DNA from 3 places in the Kitasatospora sp. NPDC094028 genome. Region 2 is predicted to be linked to each of the others. Evidence: riboswitches for the same ligand, from Rfam matches in the RefSeq annotation. Region 2 holds a riboswitch; each other region holds the start of a gene.
What was found. Region 2 has a riboswitch for cyclic di-AMP ahead of ACPC54_RS27605 (peptidoglycan DD-metalloendopeptidase family protein). Riboswitches for the same ligand answer to the same signal wherever they lie in the genome.
Positions count from the first base shown of each region.

Region 1: another riboswitch for cyclic di-AMP. It lies ahead of ACPC54_RS41490 (transglycosylase family protein); the one in region 2 lies ahead of ACPC54_RS27605 (peptidoglycan DD-metalloendopeptidase family protein).
Region 3: another riboswitch for cyclic di-AMP. It lies ahead of ACPC54_RS01015 (C40 family peptidase); the one in region 2 lies ahead of ACPC54_RS27605 (peptidoglycan DD-metalloendopeptidase family protein).

Region 1 is NZ_JBMVFA010000069.1:1,729-8,349, reverse strand. Features, by position in the region: gene ACPC54_RS41510 (Ppx/GppA phosphatase family protein) at 246-1,181, opposite strand; gene ACPC54_RS41505 (DUF501 domain-containing protein) at 1,184-1,867, opposite strand; gene ACPC54_RS41500 (FtsB family cell division protein) at 1,839-2,321, opposite strand; gene eno (phosphopyruvate hydratase) at 2,453-3,739, opposite strand; gene ACPC54_RS41490 (transglycosylase family protein) at 3,988-4,761, opposite strand; cyclic di-AMP (ydaO/yuaA leader) riboswitch at 4,766-4,933, opposite strand; gene ACPC54_RS41485 (cytochrome P450 family protein) at 5,144-6,427, opposite strand.
Region 2 is NZ_JBMVFA010000022.1:32,740-39,360, forward strand. Features, by position in the region: gene ACPC54_RS27580 (HipA family kinase) at 1-581, shown strand, start outside; gene ACPC54_RS27585 (DUF3037 domain-containing protein) at 578-1,009, shown strand; gene ACPC54_RS27590 (MarR family winged helix-turn-helix transcriptional regulator) at 1,092-1,547, shown strand; gene purB (adenylosuccinate lyase) at 1,611-3,050, shown strand; gene ACPC54_RS27600 (MFS transporter) at 3,058-4,605, opposite strand; cyclic di-AMP (ydaO/yuaA leader) riboswitch at 4,917-5,098, shown strand; gene ACPC54_RS27605 (peptidoglycan DD-metalloendopeptidase family protein) at 5,101-6,087, shown strand; gene ACPC54_RS27610 (DUF2470 domain-containing protein) at 6,602-6,621, opposite strand, start outside.
Region 3 is NZ_JBMVFA010000001.1:226,590-233,210, forward strand. Features, by position in the region: gene ACPC54_RS00990 (Lrp/AsnC ligand binding domain-containing protein) at 1-32, opposite strand, end outside; gene ACPC54_RS00995 (rhomboid family intramembrane serine protease) at 74-856, opposite strand; gene ACPC54_RS01000 (hypothetical protein) at 1,279-1,542, shown strand; gene ACPC54_RS01005 (NYN domain-containing protein) at 1,676-3,115, shown strand; gene ACPC54_RS01010 (C40 family peptidase) at 3,315-4,352, shown strand; cyclic di-AMP (ydaO/yuaA leader) riboswitch at 4,707-4,860, shown strand; gene ACPC54_RS01015 (C40 family peptidase) at 4,871-5,974, shown strand; gene ACPC54_RS01020 (C40 family peptidase) at 6,200-6,621, shown strand, end outside.

The DNA.
Region 1 (6,621 bases), on a different contig from region 2:
ACCCGGGTTCCCGCTCGCGATTTCGATTTTCAAACCTCAGGCGAGCCCCGGCCTGCGATCCCACGGTTCCCGCCGCCGGGGAACCTTCGGTCCCACATTTCGGACGTAGCGGGCGAGCGGGTGCGACGAATGACTGGATCGCCATGTGAAGAAATTCACGAACATTCCGCCACGGGCCCGGGCGCGCCCCGGCCCCGACCCCCCGGAAGGGGCGTCGGGGCCGGTCCGGTAAGCCGTGCAGGGGGTCAGGAGGCGATACTCCAGGCGACCCCGTCGAGGATGTCGTGCTCGCTGACGACCACCTCGGCGGCGCCCGTCCGGTCCATGATCTCCAGCAGCTCCAGCGCGCCGGCGGCGATCACGTCCACCCGGCCCGGGTGCATCGACGGGATGGCCGCGCGCTGGGCGTGGGTGGCGGCCAGCAACTCGGCGGCGATCTCGGCGACCCGCTCCCGGCTGATCCGGGAGTGGTGGATCCGCGCCGAGTCGTACTCGGGCAGGTCCTGGGCGATCGCGGACACCGTGGTGACCGTCCCGGCCAGGCCCACCAGGGTGGCCGCGCCCTTCAGCGGGACGACCTCCTCGGCCTTGTCCAGCTCGGCCCGCACGTGCGCCCGGGCCTCGGCGACCTGCGCCTCGGAGGGCAGCTCGGCGCCGCCGAAGTGCCGCTCGGTGAGCCGCACGCAGCCGATGTCCACCGACCGCGCCGCCTGCACGTCGTCCCCGCCGAGGACGAACTCGGTCGAGCCGCCGCCCAGGTCGAACACCAGGTAGGGCGCCGGGAACTGACCGGCCGACAGCTCCTTGGTGGCGCCGGTGAACGACAGGTGCGCCTCCTCCTCGCCGCTCACCACCTCGGGCTCGACACCCAGGATGTCGCGCACGCCGGTGACGTACTCGGCGCTGTTCTCGGCGTCCCGCGAGGCGCTGGTGGCGACGAAGCGGGTGCGCTCCGGGCCGACGCCGAAGCCCGCGATGACCTCCCGGTACTCGCGGCACGCCGCGAAGGTGCGGGCGAGCGCGTCCGGGTGCAGCCGACCGGTCCGGTCGACGTCCTGGCCCAGCCGGTTGATGATCATCCGGCGGTCGAGGTCGGTGATCTCCCCGGTCTCCGGGTCGAGGTCGGCGACCAGCAGGCGGATCGAGTTGGTGCCGCAGTCGATCGCGGCCACGCGGGTCATGGTCACTCGGACTCCTGCTCCGTGCCGGCTTCCGGTGCGTCGGCCTCGGCGGCGAGCTTCTTGGCGGCCCGCTCGGCGGTCTTCTGCTGCTTGGCCGCGATCACGGCCTCGTGGTCCTGCTCCTTGGCGCGGTTGCGGGCGACCCGCTCGCCGGCGGCCTCGACCTCGGCCGGGGAGACGCAGGGGCCCTTGGCCCACCAGTCCTCCAGCATGCCGATCGCCTCGTCGCCGAGCGGGTTGACGCCCTCCCCGGCAGCCAGCGAGTGGCCCACCAGGACGTGCAGGCACTTCACCCGGTCCGGCATGCCGCCGGCGCTCGGGAAGCCCTCCAGCACCTCGATGGCGTCGCGCCGGGCGATGTAGTCCTCGTGCGCCTTCTGGTACGCGGCGGCCAGCTCAGGGTCCTCGGCGAGCCGGGCGGACTGCTCCTTCATCACGCCCTCCGCCTCCAGGGTGCCGATCAGCGAGGCGGCCTTGGGGCAGGTCAGGTAGTAGAGCGTGGGGAACGGCGTGCCGTCCGGGAGCCGGGGGGCGGTCTCCACGACGTCCGGGTTGCCGCAGGGACAGCGGTGCGCCACACCGCGCAGGCCGCGCGGCACCCGGCCGAGCTGGGCGGCGATGGCCGCGACGTCGGCGTCGGAGACGGCGGGGTGGTTCTCAGTGGTCATGGGGGGAGGTGTCTCCAGCGGGTGGCAATGGGGTCGGACGGGGGTTGGCGGGGGCGGCCGCGGCGGTGTCGGCCGCGTCCACCGAGTCCCAGATGCCGGCGTACCAGGGCTTGGCGGCCTTCACCGGGCCGGCCGCCGTGCCTCCGGGGGAGGCGGTGTCGGTCGCGGAGGGCTGGGCCGCGGGCTGCTTCCCGGCCGGGTCCACCGCGATGTACGGGGTCTCCCCCGGCACCGCGTAGTGCAGCCGGGCGCGGGCCTGCGCCTTGACGTACTCCGGGTCCTGCCAGCGGGCCTTGTCCCGGCGCAGCTGCTCGACCTGCTGACGCGCGTGGTCGGCCTTCGCCCGCTGGGCGGAGATCTCGGCGCGCTGCGAGATGAACTGCCGCGTCGGGTAGGCGAGGATCGCCACCAGTGAGCAGAGCACCAGGACGAGGACGGTCGCCCGGCTCGTGAACCGAGGACGGGCCGCCAAGCCCGGAATCCTCCAGCCAGCCATCTCCGGTGTCCCCTCCTGGTCGCGACGGTGCCCCGCCGTCCACCCTACGGGGTGAACGGCGGGGCACCGGTCAGGCGTGCACTGCCGAGGCGCTCGGCCTCGCGGTGTCAGCCCTCGTGGCGGAAGCGCGGGAACGCGCCGCGGCCGGCGTACTCGGCGGCGTCGTCGAGGATCTCCTCGATGCGCAGCAGCTGGTTGTACTTGGCGACGCGCTCGGAGCGGGCCGGGGCGCCGGTCTTGATCTGGCCGCAGTTGGTGGCGACGGCGAGGTCGGCGATGGTGACGTCCTCGGTCTCGCCGGAGCGGTGCGACATCATGCAGCGGTAGCCGTTGCGCTGGGCCAGCTCGACGGCGTCCAGGGTCTCGGTGAGCGAGCCGATCTGGTTCACCTTCACCAGCAGGGCGTTGGCGGTGCCGGTCTCGATGCCACGGGCCAGGCGGGCCGGGTTGGTGACGAACAGGTCGTCGCCGACCAGCTGGACCTTGTCGCCCAGCTTGACGGTCATGGCCTTCCAGCCGTCCCAGTCCGACTCGTCCAGCGGGTCCTCGATGGAGACCAGCGGGTAGGCCTCGACCAGCTCGGCGTAGTACTCGATGAGCTCGGCGGCGGAGAGGGCCTTGCCCTCGAACTGGTAGGCGCCGTCCTCGTAGAACTCGGAGGAGGCGACGTCCAGGGCCAGCGCGACGTCGCGGCCGGGCACGTAGCCGGCCTTCTCGATGGCCTCCACGATGAGGTCCAGGGCCTCGCGGTTGCTGTCCAGGTTCGGCGCGAAGCCGCCCTCGTCGCCGAGGCCGGTGGACAGGCCGCGCTCCTTCAGCACGCCCTTGAGGGTGTGGTAGACCTCGACGCCCCAGCGGACGGCCTCGGAGAAGGACTCCGCGCCGATCGGGGCGATCATGAACTCCTGGATGTCGACGTTGGAGTCCGCGTGCGAACCGCCGTTGAGGATGTTCATCATCGGAACGGGCAGGACGTGCGCGTTCGGGCCGCCCAGGTAGCGGAACAGCGGCAGGTCGCTGGCCTCGGAGGCGGCGTGCGCGACGGCCAGCGAGACGCCCAGGATGGCGTTGGCGCCGAGCGAGGACTTGTCCGGGGTGGCGTCCAGGTCGAGCATGGCCTGGTCGATCAGGCGCTGCTCGGTGGCGTCGTAGCCGACGAGCTCCGGGCCGATCTGCTCGATGACGGCCAGGACGGCCTTCTCGACGCCCTTGCCGAAGTAGCGGTTCTTGTCACCGTCGCGCAGCTCCAGCGCCTCGAAGGCGCCGGTGGAGGCACCCGAGGGGACGGCGGCACGGCCGGTGCTGCCGTCGTCGAGGCCGACCTCGACCTCGACCGTGGGGTTGCCGCGCGAGTCGAGGATCTCACGGGCTACGACGACATCGATGGACGGCACGAGGCATCTCCTTGCGGAAGCAGGGTCCGGCTGACGGGGTGGTGACTGTCGGCCGGACGATTGCGGAGTCGTTACGACCAGAGCCTAACCGCCCGGACCGGCGGGGCCACGTCGGCCTCGGTTCCGTCTCAGCGTGTGGCCCCACTACCCACCGGTAGTTCACCTGCGCGACCCGGCCCGTCCGCCCGGATCGGGGCGATTGCGGACGAAGGGGGCCGGTGCGGCCGGCCCCCTTCCGGTACGGCCGGTCAGCCGAGGTGCAGCACCTGACCGGGCATGATCAGGTTCGGGTCGCCGCCGACCGTCGACTGGTTGTGCTGGTACAGCGCCTGCCAGCCGCCGGACACGCCCTGGGCGGCGGCGATGTTCGACAGCGTGTCACCGGCCCGGACGGTGTAGTCGTGGCCGGTCGGCGCGGACGGGGCCTGGTCGGCGCGCGGGGCGGCGTGCTTCGGGACGTACTGCTGGGCCGACTGGTCGACCGGCTTCTCGGCCTGCTTCGGCGCGGCGTGCTTCGGCGCGGACGGCTGGGCCGGCTTCGCGGCGGGCTTGGGCGCCTTCGGGGCCTGCGCCTTCGGAGCCTGCGTCTTCGGGGCCGACTGGGCCTGGGTGTCCGAGGAGTCGTCGACGGACGCGGCCGCGCCGCCCTTGCTCAGCCCGGCCTTCTGGGAGCAGACCGGCCAGGCGCCCGGCCCCTGCGAGGCCAGCACCTTCTCGGCGACGGTGATCTGCTGCGCCCGGCTGGCCTGGTTGGCCTGCGGCGCGTAGGCGGTGCCGCCGTACGCCTTCCAGGTGCTGGAGGTGAACTGCAGTCCGCCGTAGAAGCCGTTGCCGGTGTTGATGCTCCAGTCGCCGCCGCTCTCGCACTGGGCGACGGAGTCCCAGCTGGAGGCCGGGGCGGCGACGGCGCCGCCGGCGGTGAGGAGCGGCAGCGCGAGCCCGACACCGGCCACACCGGCGACGGCGATGACCTTCTCGGCCTGGGTGCGGCGGCGGTGACGGCCAGATCCAACGAGCAGCATGAAGGGTCCCTCTCCGCACGCCTGCGAGGTGAGCTGTCGGGTTCGGACCGGGAGGTGGCCCGGCCGCCGTGCGCGGAGACGATCCCGCTCGGGCGGCTTCACCCCAAGCCGTGGAGGAACGGCAACAAACCTGGTTCCCCCGCCCCTGCCCAGGGTCTGGTCGGTTTCCCGTGGCGCGGCGGGCAGGATTCGGCGTTCCGCGCACGAGGTCCGCAGCTGCGAACTCCAGGGAGACTAGACAGATCATCAGGTCGATCACAAGCTCATATCACCGATATCACACAGAAATCACGGCATGTGATCAATCGCCTACCAACGGCGTCGCTTTGTCCGGATTGATGCGTGTTCACACCGGCGCCAACGGCGTACCGGCGACGGCGCGTCAGCGTGGTGCGGTCTCAAAACGCGCATGAGGTGACCGGATCTCAGGGGTGAACTCGACCGGAAGTTCACGCAGACCCCGCATGATCAGGCCACCCCGCCACCGCAGTTCCTCCGGCCGTTCGGCCAACCGCAGATCCGGCAGCCGGGAGAGCAGCGTGGCCAGCGCGGCCCGCCCCTCCAACCGGGCCAGCGGGGCGCCGATGCAGTAGTGGATGCCGTGCCCGAAGCCCAGGTGCGGATTGTCCGCCCGGGCCAGGTCCAGGGTGTTCTCGTCGGCGAACCGGGCCGGATCGCGGTCCGCCGCCGCCAGCACCACCAGCACCGGATCGCCCACCGGGATGTCCACCCCGCCGATCGACAGCGGCTCCGTCGCGAACCGCCAGGTCGCCAGCTCCACCGGCCCGTCGTAGCGCAGGAGTTCCTCGATCCCCGTCTCCAGCAACCCGCTCTCGCCGCGGGCCACCGACTCCTGCAGCAGCCGGCGCTGCTCCGGGTTGCGCAGCAGCGCGTACGTGCCGTTGCCGATCAGGTTCACGGTCGTCTCGAAACCGGCGAACAGCAGGATGAAGGCCATCGCCGCGGCCTCGTTCTCGGTCAGGTGCTCGCCGTGGTCGCTCGCCCGGATCAGGCCGGAGATCAGGTCGTCCCCGAGGTCCGCCCGCTTGCGGTGGATCAGCTCCAGCAGGTACGCCCGCATCCGCTTCACCGCCCGCCCCACGCCGCCGCGTTGGCCGCCGCCGTGTCGAATCATCATCCCGGCCCAGTCCCGGAAGTCGTCCTGGTCCTCGGCCGGCACGCCCAGCAGGTCGCAGATCGCGTAGATGGGGAGCGGGAAGGCGAACTCGTGGATCAGGTCCGCCGAACCGCGCTGCGCGAAGCCGTCGATCAGTCGGTCGGTGAGCTGTTGCACCCGCGGCTCGAACTCGGCCACCCGGCGCGGGGTGAACGCCTTCGACACCAGGCGGCGCAGCCGGGTGTGGTCCGGCGGGTCGATGTTCAGCAGGTGCGTCATCAGGTCCGCCTGCCGCTCCCCCGGAATGCCGACCCGGCCGGTGCGGTGCGCCTGCTCGCTATGGTGCGCCGGGTTCTTCGACAGCCGTCCGTCCGCCAGCGCCTGCCGGGCGTCCGCGTACCGCGTCACCAACCAGGCCTCCACCCCGCTCGGCAGCGTGGTGCGGTGCACCGGGGCGTGCTCGCGCAGCCAGGCGTAGGCCGGGTACGGATCGGCGGCGAACTCCCAGGTGAAGAGCTGCGGGGCGGTGGCATCGGGCTGAGCAGGCATGGGTCGACGGTATCCGGTGGGCGGCGCGCGGCCGGGCCGCGGCGTTCGCGACCACCACCGGCGGCGCGCGAAGGGCTCGTGAACGGCGCGCGGACCGCCCGCGAGCCGTGCGTGAGGCGCGCGTCAACACCCCGTGCCGGGCCCGTGCACGGTTCTTGGACAGCTCTTGGAGTTACGGCGGGCGTGAGTCTGGT
Region 2 (6,621 bases):
TCGGGCTGCCGGTGCCGGAACTGGTGACGATCGACCTCGACCCGGTGCTCGCCCGCAGCGAGCCGGACCACCAGATCCAGGACCAGATGCGGGCCAGCGGCGGGACCAACCTGGGGATGTCCTTCGTCTCCGGCGCGCTCAACTTCGACCCGCTCTGCTTCGAGGTGGATCCCGGACTCGCCGGGCGGGTGCTCTGGTTCGACGCGCTGATCGGCAACGTCGACCGCTCCTGGCGCAACCCCAACCTGCTGGTGGCGACCGGCGGGCTGCGGCTGATCGACCACGGTGCGAGCCTGATCTTCCACCACAACTGGGCCGGCGCCGCCGCCTGGGCGCGCCGCCGGTACGACGCCGGTGACCACGCGCTGCTCCACCACCGGCCCGATCTCGCGGGCGCGGACGAGGAGTTGGCGCCGCTCGCGGCGGCGACGGTCGCCGCCGCGGTGGCGCAGATCCCCGACGTCTGGCTGGCGGACGAGCCCGGCTTCGACTCGCCGGAGGACGTCCGGGCCGCGTACCGCGACCAGTTGACCGAGCGACTGGCCGGTCCGCGCGACTGGCTGCCGGAGGTGCCCGCATGACCGAGCCGCTGTCCGCCGTGCCGTCGTCCGCCGCGCTGCCGGCGGTGATCGAGCTGTACGACTACGAGTACGCGGTGATCCGCGCGGTGCCGCGGGTCGAGCGCGGCGAGTGCGTCAACGTCGGGGTGCTGCTGTACTGCCGGCAGAGCAGCCACCTGGCGGCGCGCACCCACCTGGACCAGGGGCGGCTGCTCGCGCTGGACCCGGTGGTGGACGTACAGGGTGTGCGCCGGGCGCTGCACGGGATCGAGGCGGTCTGCCAGGGCGGGCCGGCGGCCGGGCCGGCGGCCGGGGACAGCCCCGGGCAGCGGTTCCGCTGGCTGACCGCGCCGCGCAGCGCGATCGTCCAGCCGGGGCCGGTGCACACCGGGCTGACGGCGGACCCGGACGCGGAGCTGCGCCGGCTGTTCGAGCAGCTGGTGCTCTAGGAACCCTGCGCACGGGCGACGCGCGGACGGTTGCCGTGGTCAAATCTTGAGTTACTGAAGCAGTTCGCCGTACCCTGGCCCCATGGGTTCGACAGTGACGACGACCGTCCCGACCAACGCCGAGCTGATGGAGGTGCTGGCCGCCGTCGGCGCCGCCTACTTCCACGACTTCGCGGCGGCCGCGGCCCGACACGGGCTCTCCTCCTCGCAGGCCAAGGCGCTGGGCGCGGTGCAGGAGCCGGTGCCGATGCGGGCGCTGGCCGGCCGGCTGGGCTGCGACGCCTCCAACGTCACCGGGATCGTCGACCGGCTGGAGTCCCTGGGCCTCGCCCACCGGGAGGCGGCGGCGGGGGACCGCCGGGTCAAGATCGTGGTGATCACGGCCGAGGGGCGGGAGATCCTGGGCCGCATCCGCGCCGAGATGGCCCGCACCCACCAGGCCTTCGAGGAGATGACCGACGAGCAGCGGATCGCGCTGCACTCGATCTGCGCCCAGGTGCTGCCGGTGCTGGTCGGCCGGACGGGCCCGACGCAGTAACGCCAGGGCTCTACGGGCGTAGCGCGCCGGCGGCTGCAGGGGGCGTGACCTCGGCTGTTAGGCTTGCGAAGCGTGAGCGCGAAGCCCCAGATCCCCAATGTCCTGGCCTCCCGGTACGCCTCGGCGACCCTGGCCCAGCTGTGGTCCCCCGAGCACAAGGTGGTCCTTGAGCGCCACCTGTGGCTCGCCGTCCTGAAGGCCCAGCAGGACCTCGGCGTCGAGGTGCCGGCGACCGCCGTCGCCGACTACGAGCGGGTGGTCGACCAGGTCGACCTCGGCTCGATCGCCGCCCGTGAGCGGGTCACCCGCCACGACGTGAAGGCCCGGATCGAGGAGTTCAGCGAGCTCGCCGGCCACGAGCAGATCCACAAGGGCATGACCTCCCGGGATCTGACCGAGAACGTCGAGCAGCTGCAGATCCGCCAGTCCCTGGAGCACGTCCGGGACCGTACGGTCGCCGTCCTGGTGCGCCTGGCCGACCTGGCCGCCCAGCACTCCGAGCTGGTCATGGCCGGCCGCTCGCACAACGTGGCCGCGCAGGCCACCACCCTGGGCAAGCGCTTCGCGTCGATCGCCGACGAGCTGCTGGTCGCCTTCCGCCGCCTGGAGGAGCTGATCGCCCGCTACCCGCTGCGCGGGATCAAGGGCCCGGTCGGCACCGCGCAGGACATGCTCGACCTGCTCGGCGGCGACACCGACAAGCTGGCCGAGCTGGAGCGCCGGGTCGCCGCGCACCTCGGCTTCGAGAACGTGCTGACCAGCGTCGGCCAGGTCTACCCGCGCTCGCTGGACTTCGAGGTGCTGACCGCCCTCGTCCAGCTGGCCGCCGCGCCGTCCAGCCTGGCCAAGACCATCCGCCTGATGGCCGGCCACGAGCTGGTCACGGAGGGCTTCAAGGAGGGCCAGGTCGGCTCCTCCGCGATGCCGCACAAGATGAACACCCGCTCCTGCGAGCGCGTCAACGGCCTGGCGGTCATCCTGCGCGGCTACGCCTCGATGACCGGCGAGCTGGCCGGCGACCAGTGGAACGAGGGCGACGTCTCCTGCTCGGTGGTGCGCCGGGTCGCGCTGCCGGACGCCTTCTTCGCCTTCGACGGCCTGCTGGAGACCTTCCTGACCGTCCTCGACGAGTTTGGCGCCTTCCCCGCCGTGATCGAGACCGAGCTGGACCGCTACCTGCCGTTCCTCGCCACCACCAAGGTGCTGATGGGCGCGGTGCGCGCGGGCGTCGGCCGGGAGACCGGGCACGAGGTCATCAAGGAGCACGCCGTCGCCTCCGCGCTGGCGATGCGCGCCGGCGCCCGGGAGAACGAGCTGCTGGACCGGCTCGCCGCCGACGAGCGGATCCCGCTGGACCGGGCCGCGCTGGACGCGCTGCTGGCCGACAAGCTGTCCTTCACGGGCGCGGCCGGGGCGCAGGTCGCCGAGATCGTCCGCCAGGTGGAGGCCGTCGCGGCCGCGTACCCGGCGGCCGCCAAGTACGCGCCGGCCGACATCCTTTGACGCTGGATCAGGTCTCCTGCGAGGGCCCTGCCGCCGTTCCGGTGGCGGGGCCCTCGTGCGTCCGGGCGCGGCCGGGGTCGAGCGGCGGGGTGGTGGTGCCGCATGGCCACTCGCAGTTCGGCTCGGCCACCGGGTGCTCCGCCGGGCCGTCCGGGGCGAGCACGTTGCCGCGGACCGTGGCGAAGGCGATCAGGCCGCCGGCGGCGAGCAGGCCGGCACAGATCAGCATCGCGGTGCGGAAGGCGGAGTCCACCGAGGACGGCACCCGGTAGGCGTCGCCGCTCAGCCCGGCCAGCGCCGGGAGGGCGGCGACCGCGAGCAGGCCGGCCGCGCGGGCGGCGGCGTTGTTGACGCCGCTGGCGATGCCCGCGTGCCGGACCTCGACGGCCGCCAGCACCGTCGCGGTCAGCGGCGCGACCAGCAGCGTCATCCCGCAGCCCATCACCGTGACGGCGGGCAGCACGTCCAGCCAGTAGGAGGAGCCCGGGCCGGTGCGCAGCATCAGCAGCACCCCGGCGGCGCACAGCAGCGGGCCGATGGTCAGCGGCAGCCGCGGGCCGATCCGCTTGCCGAGCCGCCCGGCGCGGGCGGACAGTGCGAGCATCAGCACCGTGATCGGCACCAGCGCGAAGCCGGATACCAGCGGCGAGAACCCGGCCACGATCTGCAGCTGCACCACCAGCAGGAAGAACACCCCGCTGAACGCGGCGTAGACGCACAGCGTGACCAGGTTCACGGCGGTGAACAGCCGGGCGGAGAACAGGCCGAGTGGCAGCATCGGGTCCGGCGTGCGGCGCTCGACCACCAGGAAGGCGGCCCCGAGCAGCAGGCCGAGCGCGCCGGAGATCCAGACCGTGGGGGACAGGCCCTCGCCGGCGGCGGTCAGCGCGTAGGTGAGCGCGCCGAGGGCGAGCGCGGCCAGCAGCGCGCCGGTCACGTCGAAGCGGCCGCTCGCGCTCTCGTCCCGGCTCTCCGGGACGAACCGGGAGGTGACCGCGATCACGGCGGCGGCCAGCGGCAGGTTCAGCAGGAAGATCCAGCGCCAGCCGGGGCCGTCCACCAGCCAGCCGCCGAGGAACGGCCCGACCGCGGCGGACACGCCGCCCAGGCCGGACCACAGGCCGACCGCCGGCGAGCGGTCGTCCGGATGGAAGACGGCCTGGAGCATGGCGAGCGAACCGGGGGTCAGCAGGGCGCCGCCGATGCCCTGGACGGCGCGGGCGGCGATCAGCACCTCGATGTTCGGCGCGGCGGCGCAGGCCGCGGAGGCGGCGGCGAACCAGACCACGCCGAGCAGGAACACCCGGCGCCGGCCGTACCGGTCGCCGAGCGCGCCGCCGAGCAGGATCAGCCCGGCGAGGGTGAGCAGGTAGGAGTTGAGCGTCCACTGCAGGGACGCCAGCGAGGCGCCGAGATCGGCGCCGATGCGCGGCAGCGCGACGTTGACGACCGTCCCGTCGAGCATCGCCATGCTGGAGCCGAGCACCGTCGCCAGTAGTACCCAGCGACCCTGCGCGGTGCCCAGGCGCAGGGTGCCGGCCTCGGAGGTGGCCACGGTCCGATCCTGGGCCCCCGGGGGCGTGCGTGACAAGGGTCACCGGGCGGTGTGTCGACGGCGACGCGGGGTGTCCGGGCGGCTGCGGTGCGTGGCCGAGTTCGGCGCAGGGTCGTGGATCAGTGGCGCCCGGTGAATGGATTGTGCACGCACGGTACGGCAGCTCGTGCGGAGGGTCACCGGCGGCCCCCTGCGGGCCCGTCCTTCGGGAGATCGACATTGCTTCACCCGAACGGATGGGTTTTAGTTCAGCGACCGCCCGGCCAGCCCGGACGGATCCGCCGGGTGGAACGCCGAGTCCTGCCGCTGCCCGGTGGCTCGCACTGAACTCTGTACGGCAGGAGCGGGGGACCCACAGGTAAGTCGCCGGACCAGTGATCCGCGCCTCGACGCGCGGACGGCCAGGGCCGGCTTGGGGTGAAGCCGCACATGCGGCCGGGCAACTCCAGCCCGAACCCGACAGCTCACCTCGCAGGCGTCGGAGAGGACACTTCCATGCCTGCTCAGGCTCGTCGTATCACCCTGCCCCGCGCCGCCCGGATCGGCATCGCCACCGCGGTCACCGGGGTCTCCTTCGCCCTCCCGCTGGTCACCGTGGTGAGCGCCCAGGCCCACACCGCCCCCGCCGCGCACCACGTCGCCGCCGCCGCGGCCGTGGCCCGGCCGGCCGCCCCGGCCGCCGCTTCCGCTGCCGCCGCGGACGAGAACTACCGGGTCGTCAGCGGTGACACCCTGTCGAAGATCGCCGACGCCAAGCACGTCCAGGGTGGCTGGCAGGCGCTGTACGAGCGCAACCACGCGGTCGTCGGTGCCAACCCGAACCTGATCTTCCCGGGCCAGCAGCTCGTCGTCGCCGGCCACGCCGCGGCGCCGGCCGCCCCCGCTGCGCCGGCCGCCCCGGCCGCTCCGGCCGAGAAGCCCGCCGCGCCGGCCGCCAAGCCGCAGGCCTCCTCGGTCTCGCAGGACCGGCTCCAGGTCACCACCGAGGCCGCCAAGCCGGCCGCCAAGGTGCAGACCCAGGTTCAGACCGCCGCCCCGGCGCAGGCCGTGACCGCCGCTCCGGTCGCCGCCACCTCCGGCTTCGTCGCGCCGCTGGCCAACCCGGTGCTGGGCGAGGCCTACGGCGTCGCCGGCTCGATGTGGGCCTCCGGCCACCACACCGGCCAGGACTTCGTCGCCTCCACCGGCACCCCGCTGCGCGCGGTCGCCAACGGTGTCGTGGTCAAGGCCGGCAACGGCGGCGCCTACGGCAACGAGGTCGAGATCAAGCTCGCCGACGGCCACTACGCGCAGTACGCGCACCTCTCGGTGATCGGCGTGTCGATCGGTCAGACCGTCACCGTCGGCCAGCAGCTCGGCCTGTCCGGTGCGACCGGCAACGTGACCGGCCCGCACCTGCACTTCGAGATCCGCACCGGTCCGGAGTACGGCTCGGACATCGACCCGGTCGCCTACCTGCGGGCGCACGGCGTCGCGCTGTAACCCTTCCGGGGTTCAGGAACCACCGCCGGTGCGGGGCGAATCGGCCCTCCGGGATGGTCATGTCGGGTGACCGCTCGACCGGATGACCGCCGCACCGGTGGACATGGGCGCGGGACACGCCCAGGCCGGCCCGGCTTCGCGAGACCTTCCTCGCGGAGCCGGGCCGGCCGCTTTCGCGTTCGAGGAGGTCGAACGTGGCGTCAACCCCGGTGTTCCGCACGGTGGCCGGGGCGGGCGGACGGTCCGGGGGCGCGCGATGCTGTCGGGTGGTCAGCGCCCGGCCGGTCCGGCGGGCGGGAACGTCCGGGTGGAGGAGGCCGGATGGCCGTCCGCAGTGGGGGCGCGGTCGCGGTCGCCGTGCTGGGCACCGGCGGCGGGCCGGACGGGATCGTCGCAGAGGCCGTGAACCCGCTGAACGCGCTTCGGGGGGTGGGGAGTTCGGGTGCGGGGGCGGCGGCCGGAGCTGTACGCGCGGCTGGGGCGGGTCGTGCTGGAGGACGCCGTCGAGCGGTGACTACCCGCGGTGTACGGGCA
Region 3 (6,621 bases), on a different contig from region 2:
CTGGTCTTGATCAGGACGATGGCGGTGATCACTGTTCGCGCTCCTTCGTGGGTTGCCGCCAGGGTATCGGGCGTCAGCCGGGGCGTCGCGGGGGGTGACCGGCCACGGCGCAGGCGTAGAGGAACCCGGCCGAGAAGCCGATCACGTGCACCAGGTACGCCACCCCGGGGCCGGCCGCGTGCACCGACCACCACTGCAGCGCGAACCACAGGCCGAGCACCAGCCAGGCCGGGAAGCGCAGCGGCAGGAAGAGCAGCAGCGGGACGAGGGTGGTCACCCGGGCGCGCGGATGGAAGCGCAGGTAGGCGCCGAGCACGGCGGAGATCGCGCCCGAGGCGCCGAGCAGGACGCGGGTGGAGCCCGGCGAGTGCGCCTCGGCGAGCGCGAAGCCGTACGTGGCCAGGCTGCCGGCGGCCAGGTAGAAGACGGCGAACCGGGCCCGGCCCAGGCGCTGTTCGACGGTGGGGCCGAAGACGTAGAGGAAGAGCAGGTTGCCGGCCAGGTGCAGCCAGCCGGCGTGCAGGAAGAGCCCGGTGAGGACGGACAGCGCCGGGTGCTTGCCCGGGGTCGCGGCCACCGGGCAGCCCGGGACGGGGTCGGGGGCCTCGGCCAGCTGTTCGGAGGTCAGCGGACGGCCGGCCAGGATCTCCGCCGGGATCGTGCCCCAGCGCTGCTCGTACCGCTGCTCGGCGCAGACCCGGGCCTGGCCGGTGCCGTAGAGCGGGTTGAGGCCGGCGGCCGGGGCGAGCAGGAACACCAGCGTGTTGACGGCGATCAGGGCGTAGCTGACCGCCGAGGCGGGCCCGGCCGGGCGGCCGGCCGGCGCGCCGGTGTGGTCGGGAGCCGCGAGCGCCATGCGGCCAAGCATCCCTCCGGGCGGCCGAGGTGACACGGCGCAGTACGGCAGGTGGGTTAGGGCGTGTCTTGGGGATCTTTGCCGGGTCCGCGACGCTCCCCCGGCCTCCGGCCGGGAGGTACCCCCAGGGCACGCACCTCGCCGCGTTGTCGTCGGTCGCCAATGGCCCCCAGCCTTCGGCCGGGAGGTGCCCCCACCGCAGTGGCTCCCTCCTCCGCCTTGCGATGCACGCACCCCAACGCCGCGGCCTGATCCGACAAGATCCACAAGACGCGCCCTGGGCGGCGGCTTCGCTGAACTGGTGGCCGGGGCGGTTGCCCCAGGCAATAGGCTTGGGGCGGGCATTCCCGCCTCCCGCCGCCGACGCCGGGGCTCCGGGGGGAGCGCCTGGCCCACCCAGGGACCACCCGAGAGGACCCCCGATGACCGTCCCCGCCCTGACCGCAGAGACGCGCTGGCGCTGCACGCTGTGCGGCAACCTCACCCGCTTCGACGTGACCCGCACCGCGCGGGTGACCGAGTTCCTCCACTTCGACCTGGCCGGCGAATCCAAGGTCGAGGAGACCCAGGTGCTGAGCGAGACGATCGAGTCGGTGCGCTGCCGCTGGTGCAACGCGGTGGACCAGGTCGAGCTGGTGGCCCGCCCGGGGGCCGAGAGCGTGGAGACCCCCGCCGAGCAGGGCTGATGCCGGGGGTGCGGTGGGCGGTGCGGGCGCGCCCGTCCACCGCACGGGACAATACAGACAAGACGCACGGAGCGTGACGACAGGGGCGGCCGCGGCCGTGCCCCGCTGGAGCAGGATCGGAGCCGAGGACGTGGTGGACGCAGCGAAGGAGCCCGTCGAGCCGGCCGCGTCCGAGTCCGGGGCGCCCGGGGCGTCCGGCACGGCCGAGGGGCCCGGGGCGGCGGAGGTGGCCGGGGAGACCGGCGCGGCGGCGGAGCGGGCGGTCGAGAAGCTCGACCGGCCGCTGCCCGAAGGGGTGCGCCGGCGCGTGGTCGGGCTGGCCTCGGACGCGCTCGGCGGGCTGCCGGCGGCCGAACTGCCGCAGAGCCTGCGCCAGTACGCGAAGTTCACCCCCGCGCGGCGGGCCAAGTACGCGGCGACGGCCCTGGCGGCGGCGCTGGAGTCGGAGCCGGCCTTCCGGGTGCGGATAGCGGAGCGGCTGCGGCTCGGCCAGCCGGACCTGGTGAAGGCGCTGGAGTCGGGCACCGTGCCGGGCGCCGCCGACCCGATGGACGTCGCGGCCGCCGCCTACCTGGTGCGTTCGGCCGGGTGGAGCCGGCTGGTCGCGGAGGCGGGCGAGGAGGCCGAGCGGGCCGGGGCCGAGGGTGCGGCCGCGGAGTCCGCGCGGCTGCTGGAGAAGCTGCAGGCCGAGCTGGCCGAGCTGCGGGCCACCGCCCGCGCGGACCTGGACCGCCAGCGCGCGGAGTCCGAGGAGGTCCGGCGGGAGGCCGAGTCGCTGCGCAAGAAGGTGCGGTCGCTGGAGAGCGACACCCGCCGGGCGCAGGCCGAGGCGCGCCGGCTGGCGGGGGAGCTGGAGTCCGTGAAGGCCCAGGCGGCGGCCGAGCGCGGCACCGCGGAGAGCGAGGCGCGGCGGCTGCGGCACCGGGTCTCGGAGCTGGAGAACGCCGCCGAGCAGGGCCGCCGTTCGGCCCGCGAGGGGCGCAGCGTGGAGGACATGCGGCTGCGGCTGCTGCTGGACACGGTGCTGCAGTCGGCGCAGGGGCTGCAGCGGGAGCTGGCGCTGCCGGTCTCGCAGATCCGCCCGGCGGATCTGGTGGAGGCGGTGGTGCCGGGGGCGGCCTCGCCGCACGACGTGGCCAGGCGGGGTCTGGCGGACGACGATCCGGCGCTGCTGGACCAGCTGCTGGCGATCCCGCAGGTGCACCTGGTGGTGGACGGCTACAACGTGACCAAGACCGGCTATCCGACGCTGCCGCTGGAGCAGCAGCGGATCCGGCTGCTGGGCGGGCTGGCGATGCTGGCGCAGCGCACCCAGGCGGAGGTCACCTGTGTGTTCGACGGCCAGGACCTGGACGTTCCGGTGATCATGGCGCCGCCGCGCGGGGTGCGGGTGCGGTTCAGCCGGACCGGGGAGACGGCCGACGAGCTGATCCGCCGTCTGGTGCGGGCCGAGCCGCAGGGCCGTCCGGTCGTGGTGGTGTCCACCGATCGGGAGGTCGCGGAGGGCGTGCGGAAGGCGGGCGCGCGCCCGGTGGCCTCGGTGCTGCTGCTGAACCGGCTGGCCCGGCCCTGACCCGGGCCGGAGGGCGTGATGCCTGGTCAGCGCCCGGATGGCGGTCATGTGCGGATCTGGTGAAGTCAGCGTCGGAGGCCGGTTTCACGCCATTGGGGGGTTGGCGAAACGCAGAGATCTTCACTAGGGTCTGGCGTCAAACCTATTTTCCGGATTCTCACTCGTACAGGTGAGTCCGATGGAAGAAGGAGCCGGTCTCTTGGCCTCCCACCGCCGTCCGAAGCAGCCGAGTCGCGCACGGGTCTCCGTGCTCACCGCTGCCGCTGCGACCGCGGTCGCCCTCTCGGCCCAGGTGGGCGCGCACGCCGCGCCCCAGCCCAGCAAGGACCAGGTCAAGGAGCAGATCGACCAGCTCCAGACCGAGCAGGAGCAGGCCGCCGAGAAGTACAACGGCGCCAAGGAGCGGGCCGACCAGCTGCGCAAGCAGTCGGACCAGCTGCAGGACCAGGTGGCGCGCAGCCAGGACCAGATGACCCAGCTGAAGTCGGGTCTGGCCGAGGTGGCCGGAGAGCAGTACCGCACCGGCGGCATCGACCCGTCCGTCCAGCTGATGCTCTCCTCCGACCCGAGCGGCTACCTGCAGAAGGCGTCCAGCGTCCAGCAGGCCAGCAACAGTCAGGCCGAGGCGCTCAAGGGGCTGCTGGACCAGCAGCGCCGGCTGGACCAGCAGAAGACCGAGGCGGCCGCGGTGCTGGCCTCGCTCGACTCCACGACCAAGGACCTGAACCAGGCCAAGGCGGACGTCAACCAGAAGCTGAAGGCCGCGCAGGACCTGATGAACTCGCTCAGCGCCGCCGACCGTGCCGCGCTGAAGGCCCAGCAGGCTCAGGTGGACCGGGCCTCGCGCGGCTCCGACCGCCCGGACATCGGCCCGCTGCCGCAGGCGAGCGGCTACGCGGGCGTCGCGGTGGCCAAGGCGATGAGCAAGCAGGGCTCGCCGTACCAGTGGGGCTCCACCGGGCCGAGCACCTTCGACTGCTCGGGCCTGATGGTCTGGGCGTACGGCCAGGCCGGCGTCTCGCTGCCGCGCACCTCGCAGGAGCAGGGCAACGTCGGCACCCGGGTGCCCTCGCTGGACCAGGCCCAGCCGGGCGACCTGGTGGTCTACGGCAGCGACCGGCACCACGTCGGGATGTACATCGGCAACGGCATGGTGGTGCACGCGCCGCACACCGGTGACGTGGTGAAGGTGATGAAGGCCGACGCGATGCCGATCAACACCATCCGCCGGGTCTGACGCCCGCGGGGCCGACGGACCGGCAGGCCGCAGGGCCGCTCCGAACGCTTGTGACACCCGCCACCCCTCGTTCCGGGGGGTGGCGTTCGGCTGTGACCGCCCGGCTGGCCGATTCGTGAAATCCGATCAGCTATGCGTGTGGACGTGATCACCTTCGGTCATTTTCACAGAAGAACTTCGGCATTCTTACGTCTTTTTTCTGACAAGGATTTGAACGGATCACGGTCCAGTTACTAGGGTCATGACCCGAACCACCGCACTGTCGATCACCCAGCCTGGGTGGCGGCGGTGGTTTCCGTCGAGTTCGCGAGACAGCGGGGCAGGTCGAAGCGACTGCCCGACAGGGGAGCCCAGTGGTCGGGGGCGCTGTGGAGCGGAGCCGGGGAACCACGTTCCTCCGGGGTGAATCGGCGCCAGGTCGGCCGATGGAACGGCCGTGAGGCGTCGTAGGGCATGCTTCCGGCCCGAACCCGTCAGCTCACCCGGTAGGCGGACGTAGGAAGAAGGAGCCCGCCTTCGTGGCGTCCCATCGTCGTCCCAAGCCCGCCGGCCGCGCCCGCGTCTCGATCCTGACCGGCGTCGCCGCCGCTGCCGTCGCCCTGTCCGCACAGGGCGCGCACGCCGACCCGCAGCCGACCAAGGACCAGGTCAAGGAGCAGGTCGACAAGCTCAACGAGCAGGCCGAGCAGGCGACCGAGAAGTACAACGCCTCGCAGGAGAAGCAGCAGGAGCTGCAGAAGCAGGTCTCCGGCCTGCAGGACAAGATCGCGCGGCAGCAGGGCCAGGTCACCGACCTGCAGGGCGGCCTCGCCGAGATCGCCGGCGAGCAGTACCGCAACGGCGGCATATCGCCCACCGTCCAGCTGATGTTCAACTCCAGCCCGGACACCTTCCTCAGCCAGGCCGGCACCCTGAACCAGGTCGGCGGCACCCAGAAGAACCAGCTGAAGGAACTCCAGGACCAGCAGCGCAAGCTCGACCAGGACCGCAACGAGGCCCAGGGCAAGCTCAACGAGCTGGAGTCCACCACCAAGCAGCTCAAGTCGGACAAGGAGGAGGTCCAGGGCAAGCTCAAGGCGGCCCAGGACCTGCTCAACACGCTGACCGAGCAGGAGCGCCAGCAGCTGGCCGCCGCCGAGGCGAAGGCCGCCGCCGACGCCAAGGCCAAGGCGGACGCCGCCAAGCCCGCGCAGTCGACCCCCGACCGCGCCTCGCGCGACAGCAGCCGCAGCGACCTCTCCGCCCCGGCCCCCGTGATCGCCCCCGGCAGCTCGCACGGTGCCGCGGCGCTCCAGTACGCCGCCTCCAAGCTCGGCAGCCCGTACGTCTACGGCGCCACCGGCCCGGGCTCGTTCGACTGCTCCGGCCTGATGCAGTGGGCCTTCAACCAGGCCGGCGTCTCGCTGCCGCGCACCTCGCAGGAGCAGGCCGGCGCCGGCACCCGGATCGGCTCCGACCTGTCCCAGGCCCAGCCGGGCGACCTGCTGATCTTCTTCGGCGACGCCCACCACGTCGGCATCTACGCCGGCAACGGCCAGGTGCTGCACGCGCCGAAGCCGGGCGCCGTGGTGCGCTACGAGGCGGTCTCCAACATGCCGCTCTCCTCCATCGTGCGGGTCTGATCCCGCGCAGCCTCCGTCAGGCCCGGTCTTCCCCAGGGGAGGCCGGGCCTGCGGCTTTGCCGGCGGCTCGTCCTGATGTCCGATTAGGGGGCGAATATTCGGACCGGTGGGGGTTTGGACTCGATTGCCCGGACTCGCTAACGTCTGCCACCGGACCCCCGCTCCAGAGCCGCCCGTTCCGGTGCGGCGGCGGGGCCGCGCCGCAGGATTGGAGCCGCCGCCGCCATGCCCGTGCATCGCCGTTCCCAACTGCTCGCCCGCGCGCTGGTGCTGACCGCGGCCGCCACCACCGCCCTCGGGGTGGCGACCGCCGGCTCCGCGCAGGCCGCCCCCGGCGGCCCGGACGCGCCCGACCGCAAGGACGTCAAGGTGCAGGTGGAGCGGCTGTACGACGAGGCCGAGCAGGCGTCCGAGAAGTACAACGCGGCGCAGGACGCCCAGCGGCGGCTCCAGGGCGAGACCACGATCCTGCAGAGCGAGATCGCCACCGCCCAGGACCAGCTCAACCAGCTGCGCGGCGACCTCGCCACCGTGGCCGGCGCCGAGTACCGCGGCGGCGGCCTGGCGCAGACCGCCCAGCTGATGCTCTCCAGCGACCCGGAGGGCTACCTCTCCCGGGCCCGCACGCTCGGCCAGGCCGCCACCCG